Regions from separate parts of the Streptomyces sp. B8-7 genome, predicted to be linked through region 2. Evidence: riboswitches for the same ligand, from Rfam matches in the RefSeq annotation. Region 2 holds a riboswitch; the other holds the start of a gene.
The links. A riboswitch is a leader RNA that binds a small molecule or an ion and turns the genes downstream of it on or off. The one in region 2 is predicted to bind cobalamin.

Region 1: linked by a shared signal. The riboswitch ahead of AC5K6T_RS17505 (energy-coupling factor ABC transporter permease) and the one ahead of metE (5-methyltetrahydropteroyltriglutamate--homocysteine S-methyltransferase) in region 2 are both predicted to bind cobalamin.

The regions. Positions count from the first base shown of each region.
Region 1 is NZ_JBYRRL010000003.1:531,053-534,417, forward strand. It holds gene AC5K6T_RS17500 (GntR family transcriptional regulator) at 1-488, shown strand, start outside; cobalamin riboswitch at 923-1,108, shown strand; gene AC5K6T_RS17505 (energy-coupling factor ABC transporter permease) at 1,139-1,828, shown strand; gene AC5K6T_RS17510 (energy-coupling factor ABC transporter substrate-binding protein) at 1,825-2,286, shown strand; gene cbiQ (cobalt ECF transporter T component CbiQ) at 2,293-3,042, shown strand; gene AC5K6T_RS17520 (energy-coupling factor ABC transporter ATP-binding protein) at 3,039-3,365, shown strand, end outside.
Region 2 is NZ_JBYRRL010000002.1:143,597-146,961, reverse strand. It holds gene aceB (malate synthase A) at 1-363, shown strand, start outside; cobalamin riboswitch at 692-910, shown strand; gene metE (5-methyltetrahydropteroyltriglutamate--homocysteine S-methyltransferase) at 1,077-3,365, shown strand, end outside.

The DNA of each region.
Region 1 (3,365 bases), on a different contig from region 2:
AGTACAGCGAGATCCGCATGCTGATCGAGGTCCCGACCGTCGGCCGGATCACCCGCGGCGCGCCCCGGGAGGAACTGGAGGCGCTGCGGCCGGTCGCCCAGGAGATCGTGGCCGCCGCCCGGGCCCACGACCTCATCGGCTATCTGGAGGCCGACCGGCGCTTCCACCTGTCCCTGCTGGCGCTGGCCGGCAACGACCGGCTCGTCGAGACGGTCGGCGACCTGCGCAAGCGGTCCCGGCTGTACGGTCTGACCGCGCTGGACGAGCGCGACCGGCTGATCCCGTCGGCCGAGGAGCACCTCGAACTGCTCGACCTGATGATCGCCGGGGACGCCGAGGGCGCGGAGGCCTGCATCGGCCGCCACCTCGGGCACGTCCGGTCGCTGTGGGCGAGGAACGTCCCGGAGGGGCGGGCTCAGGACGCGGCGGCGAGGCAGGGGCACGGTCCGGACCGCGGACCCGGCGGACGGCTGGGCGCGGTGTCCTGAGCGGCGGGCCGGCGCACCGGCCCCCTGTCACCCGGGACGTACCGGGACCACCCGCGGCGGACGGTGCCGGCCCGCACGGCACACGCCCGCCGGCCCGGCCCCGCGCCCACCGTCCCGGGCCCGCCGTCCCGGGCCCGCCGTCCCGGGCCCGCCGTCCCGGGCCCACCGTCCCGGGCCCACCGTCCCGGGCCCACCGTCCCGGGCCCGCCCTTTTGCCTGTGCGGACCCCCTGCACCCGGTTCTCTGTGCGGACCCCCTGTACCCGGCGACCGGCCGCACCGGCACACCCGGCCCGACGAGCAGCCCGGACGGGGGCGCGGGAAGGGTGGCGTCGGGGCGCGCACCGGCACGCATGCGGCCCCCGCACGGTTCGAGCGCCCCCCAGTCCTCCGTCTCGGAGGACGAGCCCGCTTGTCACCGCCTACCACCGCGGACTAGGGTCGCCACGCCTTGGTGAACGGGAAATCCGGTGTGGAACCGGTGCGGCCCTCGCCACTGTGATCGGGAAGTCCGGCTCCGGCCCGCAAGGGCAGCCACTGGGTCCCTCAAGGACCCGGGAAGGCGGAGACCGGGCGGTGTCACCCGTCAGCCAGGAGACCGGCCAGGGCGCGTCAACCATCCACGAGGTGCTGGAGAGGGTTCGCTCAAGCATGCACATAGCCGAGGGATTTCTGCCTCCGGCGCACGCGATCGCCTGGGGCGTCGCGTCCGCGCCGTTCGTCGTCCACGGAGTCCGCTCCCTGACCCGGGAGGTCAGGGAGCATCCCGACAGCACACTGCTCCTCGGTGCGTCGGGGGCCTTCACCTTCGTCCTGTCCGCGCTCAAACTCCCCTCCGTCACCGGAAGCTGCTCCCACCCCACCGGAACCGGGCTGGGCGCCATCCTGTTCCGGCCGCCCATCATGGCCGTGCTGGGCACCATCACCCTGCTGTTCCAGGCCCTGCTGCTGGCGCACGGCGGACTCACCACCCTCGGCGCCAACGTGTTCTCCATGGCCGTCGCCGGCCCCTGGGTCGGCTACGCCGCCTACCGGCTGCTGCGCCGCTACGACGCGCCGCTGATGGTCGCCGTGTTCCTCGGAGCGTTCCTCGCCGACCTGGCCACGTACTGCGTGACCAGTGTGCAGCTCGCGCTCGCCTTCCCCGACCCGAGCAGCGGATTCCTGGGCGCGCTGGGGAAGTTCGGCTCCATCTTCGCCGTGACGCAGATCCCGCTCGCGGTGAGCGAGGGCCTGCTCACGGTGCTGGTGATGCGGCTCCTCGCCCAGTCCAGCAGGAGCGAACTGACCCGGCTCGGCGTGCTGGCGGCCGCCCCCAAGCCCGAGGCGGTGGCCCGGTGAAGCGCGCCACGAGGATCAACCTGCTGCTGCTGGCGCTGGTCGCGGCGCTCGCCGTCCTGCCGCTGGCGCTCGGTCTCGGCGACCACAAGGAGGAGCCGTTCACGGGCGCCGACGGCGAGGCGGAGACCGCGATCACGGAGCTGGAACCGGACTACGAGCCGTGGTTCACCCCGCTGTACGAACCGCCGTCCGGGGAGATCGAGTCGGCGCTGTTCTCGCTCCAGGCGGCGCTCGGCGCGGGTGTCCTCGCCTACTACTTCGGGCTGCGTCGCGGCCGGAGGCAGGGCGAGCGGCGGGCCGCGGCAGCCGGAGGCGACCATCCGTCGGACACGGCCGGCGCGGCCCACCCGTCGGACACGGCCGGCGCGGCGGGCACGGCCCACCGGACGGACGCGGCCGTCCCGTCCCCGGCTGCGGAGCCCGCCGCGGACGGCCGGGCCGCCTCCGGACGGGGCTGAGTCCGCGTGCTGCCCATCGACGCGGCGGCGCACGGCAGCCGCTGGCGCCGCCGCCACCCCGTGGACAAGGCGGTGCTGGGGCTGGGGCTGACCGTGCTGGCGGTCTCCCTGCCGCCCTGGCCGGGCGCCGCCCTCGTCCTGGTCACCGCCCTGGCCGTGCTGCTGGGCCCGGCGCGGGTGTCCGGCCGCCGGCTGTGGCGGGCCTACCGGGTGCCGCTCGGGTTCTGCGCGACCGGCGCGGTCACGCTGCTGGTGCAGGTCGGCGGGCCCGGCGGGCCGGTGTCGCTCGCGGAGGGGGGCGCCGTACGGGCCGGGGAACTGATGCTGCGCACCTCCGCCGCCTCGCTCGGCGTGCTGCTGTTCGCGTTCACCACACCGCTGTCCGACCTGCTGCCGCGCCTGGTGCGGGCCGGGGTGCCCGCACCGGTCGTGGACGTGGCGCTGGTGACGTACCGCATGAGCTTCCTGCTGCTGGACTCGGTGCGCCGGGTCCGCGAGGCGCAGGCGGCAAGGCTCGGGCACACCTCCCGTGCGGCGGCCTGGCGTTCGCTGGCCGGGCTCGGCGCCACCGCCTTCGTCCGGGCCTTCGACCGTGCGGCCCGGCTGCAGTCCGGGCTCGCCGGCCGCGGCTACGACGGCACCCTGCGCGTGCTGGTGCCCGAGTCCCGCGTCTCCGCCCCCTTCACGGCCGCCGCGCTGGCGCTGCTCACGGCCGTGACCGCACTGACCCTGGTCCTGGAAAGGCTGCTGCCGTGACCGAACCCGCCGTCGTCGCCCTGCACGGGGCGTCCTTCGCCTACGAGGACGGCCCGGACGTCCTCGACGGGCTGGACTTCGCCGTACGGGAGGGCCGCGCGCTGGCGCTGCTCGGCCGCAACGGCAGCGGCAAGACGACCCTGATGCGGCTGCTGAGCGGCGGACTGCGGCCGCACTCGGGGCGGTTGACCGTCGACGGGGAGCCCGTGACGTACGGACGGGCCGGGCTGACCCGGCTGCGGACGACGGTGCAGCTGGTGGTGCAGGACCCCGACGACCAGCTGTTCGCCGCGTCCGTGGCCCAGGACGTCTCCTTCGGGCCG
Region 2 (3,365 bases):
AGCGGCCCGCCGACCCCGGAGGGTGTGCGCACCAACATCGCCGTCGCACTGCGCTACTTCGCCGCCTGGCTGCACGGGCAGGGCGCGGTCGTCCTCGACGGCCTGATGGAGGACGCGGCCACCGCCGAGATCGCCCGCGTGCAGATCTGGCAGTGGCTGCGGCACCGGGTGACCGACCGCGAGACGGTGCTGCGGCTCCTCGACGACGAACTCGCCGCGCTCACCGCCGAGCACCCCTACGCCCCCGCCGCCGAGGTCAGGGACCTGTTCGAGCGGACGGCGCTGGCCGGGGAACTGCCCCTGTTCTTCACGCCGGACGCCTACGCCCGCCACCTGGTCCGGCGGACCGGGTCCACGGGGTGACCGCAGCGATCCACCGCGGCGGCGCGGCCGGCGGCCGGCGGAGGGGCGCGGGCGCCACCGCATCCCTCCACCGCGGGTCCGGCGAGCCGCCGCACGCGCCCGCGCCGCCGCCCCGGCGGACGGCGCATGCAGGACCCCCCGGCCGCACCGGGCGCGGGGTCCACCACGACGACCGGGTCCCAGGGTGAGGACCCGGCCGGACGCGGGCTGAGGGGCCCGCCACACCGCCGGGGTGAGGGTCCCGGCGGGGTGACACAGGGAACGGGCGGGAAGCGCACCCACGCGCTTCCCGCCCCTCGTCGTGCTCTCGGCCCCGCCGCACTGCCGTAGGCTGCTCGCAGCAGCTGGTTCGCCCCGTCCGCCAGGCGGGAGCGTCGCAAGAGGGAACCCGGTGGGAATCCGGGACTGCCCCGCAGCGGTGAGCGGGAACGACCGCCGTCATGAGCACTGGGTCCGGAAGGGCCCGGGAAGCGACGGCCAGTAGGTGCCCTGACGACGTCAGGGCGGGCCCGCGAGTCCGAAGACCTGCCAACTGCCCGCGTGCGAACCACTCGTGCGCGGACATCCCGGTGACCTCGAGGGCGGGTCGGCGTACACACCAGGCGGACGACCGTGCCCCGCCGCGCGGAGCCGGGTCCGCCCGGTTCGTCGTCCCTTCGCGCTCTCGTCCCGTCTCCGGGATCTCAGGGATTCATCTCGCGAAGGAGATCTCCGTGACAGCGAAGTCCGCAGCCGCGGCAGCACGGGCCACCGTGCACGGCTACCCCCGTCAGGGACGGAACCGGGAACTGAAGAAGGCCGTCGAGGGCTACTGGAAGGGCCGCGTCACCGCCGACGCGCTCCGCGCCACCGCCGCCGAACTGCGCCGGGCCACCTGGCGGCAGCTCGACGAGGCGGGCCTGGACGAGGTGCCGACCGGCGACTTCTCGTTCTACGACCACGTCCTCGACACCACCGTCATGGTCGGCGCCGTCCCCGAGCGGCACCGTGCCGCCGTCGAGGCCGACGCCCTCGACGGCTACTTCGCCATGGCGCGCGGCACCCAGGAGGTGGCGCCCCTGGAGATGACCAAGTGGTTCGACACCAACTACCACTACCTGGTTCCGGAGCTGGGCCCGGACACGGTGTTCGCCGCCGACTCCGGCAAGCAGGTCGCCGAGCTGACGGAGGCCCTTGCGCTGGGCCTCTCCGCCCGCCCGGTGCTCGTCGGCCCGGTCACCTACCTCCTGCTCGCCAAGCCCGCCCCCGGCGCCCCCGCGGACTTCGACCCGCTGACCCTGCTGGACCGGCTGCTGCCCGTCTACGCCGAGGTGCTCGCCGATCTGCGCGCCGCAGGCGCCGAGTGGGTGCAGCTCGACGAACCCGCCCTGGTCCAGGACCGCACCCCTGCCGAACTGGCCGCGGCCGGGCGGGCCTACCGCACCCTGGGCACCCTCACCGACCGGCCGAAGCTGCTGGCCGCCTCGTACTTCGACCGGCTGGGCGACGCGCTGTCGGTGCTCGCCGGGGCGCCGGTGGACGGTCTCGCGCTGGACTTCACCGGGGCCGCCGCCGCCAACCTCGACGCGCTCGCCGCCGTCGGCGGGCTGCCCGGCAGGCGTCTGGTCGCCGGAGTGGTCGACGGCCGCAACGTCTGGGTCAACGACCTCGCGGGGTCCCTCGCCACGCTGGGCACCCTGCTGGGTCTGGCCGGCCGGGTCGACGTCGCCGCCTCCTGCTCCCTGCTGCACGTGCCGCTCGACACGGCGGCCGAGCGGGACGTCGCACCGCAGATCCTGCGCTGGCTGGCCTTCGCCCGGCAGAAGACCGCCGAGATCGTCACCCTGGCCCGGGGCCTCGCCCGGGGCACCGGCGCCATCGCCGCCGAACTGGCCGCCAACCGCGCCGACCTGGCCTCCCGGGCGGACTCCCCCGTGACACACGACCCGGCCGTACGCGCCCGGGCCGCCGCCGTCACGGAGGCCGACTCCCGCCGCCCGCAGCCGTACGGCGAGCGGGCCGCCGCGCAGCGCGCCCGCCTCGGCCTGCCCCTGCTGCCGACCACCACCATCGGCTCGTTCCCGCAGACCGGCGAACTGCGCACCGCCCGCGCCGACCTGCGCTCCGGCCGCATCGACAGCGCCGGCTACGAGGAGCGGATCAGGGCGGAGATCCGGGAGGTGATCTCCTTCCAGGAGCGGACCGGCCTGGACGTCCTGGTGCACGGCGAGCCCGAACGCGACGACATGGTCCAGTACTTCGCGGAGCGGCTGACGGGATACCTCGCCACACGGCACGGCTGGGTCCAGTCCTACGGCACCCGCTACGTGCGTCCGCCGATCCTGGCCGGCGACGTCTCCCGCCCCGGGCCGATGACGGTGCGCTGGACCGCCTACGCCCAGTCCCTGACCGGCCGTCCGGTCAAGGGCATGCTCACCGGGCCCGTCACCATGCTCGCCTGGTCCTTCGTCCGGGACGACCAGCCGCTCGGCGACACCGCCCGGCAGGTCGCGCTCGCCCTGCGCGACGAGGTGGGCGACCTGGAGGCCGCCGGCACGTCCGTCATCCAGGTGGACGAGCCCGCGCTGCGCGAGACGCTGCCGCTGCGCGGCGCCGACCGCCCCGGCTATCTGGCCTGGGCCACCGAGGCGTTCCGGCTCACCACCTCCGGGGTGCGGCCCGGCACGCAGATCCACACGCACATGTGCTACGCCGAGTTCGGTGACATCGTGCAGGCCATCGACGACCTCGACGCCGACGTGATCAGCCTGGAGGCCGCCCGCTCCCGCATGCAGGTGGCCCGGGAGCTGGCCGCGCACGGCTGTCCGCGTGAGGCGGGCCCCGGCGTGTACGACATCCACTCGCCGCGCGTGCCGGACGCCGGGGAGATCGCCGGCCTGCTGCGCACCGCGCTGAAGGCCCTCCCCGCCGAACGGCTCTGGGTCAACCCGGACTGCGGTCTGAAGACCCGCGCCTGGCCCGAGACGCGGGCCTCGCTGGAGAGCCTGGTCGCCGCGGCCCGC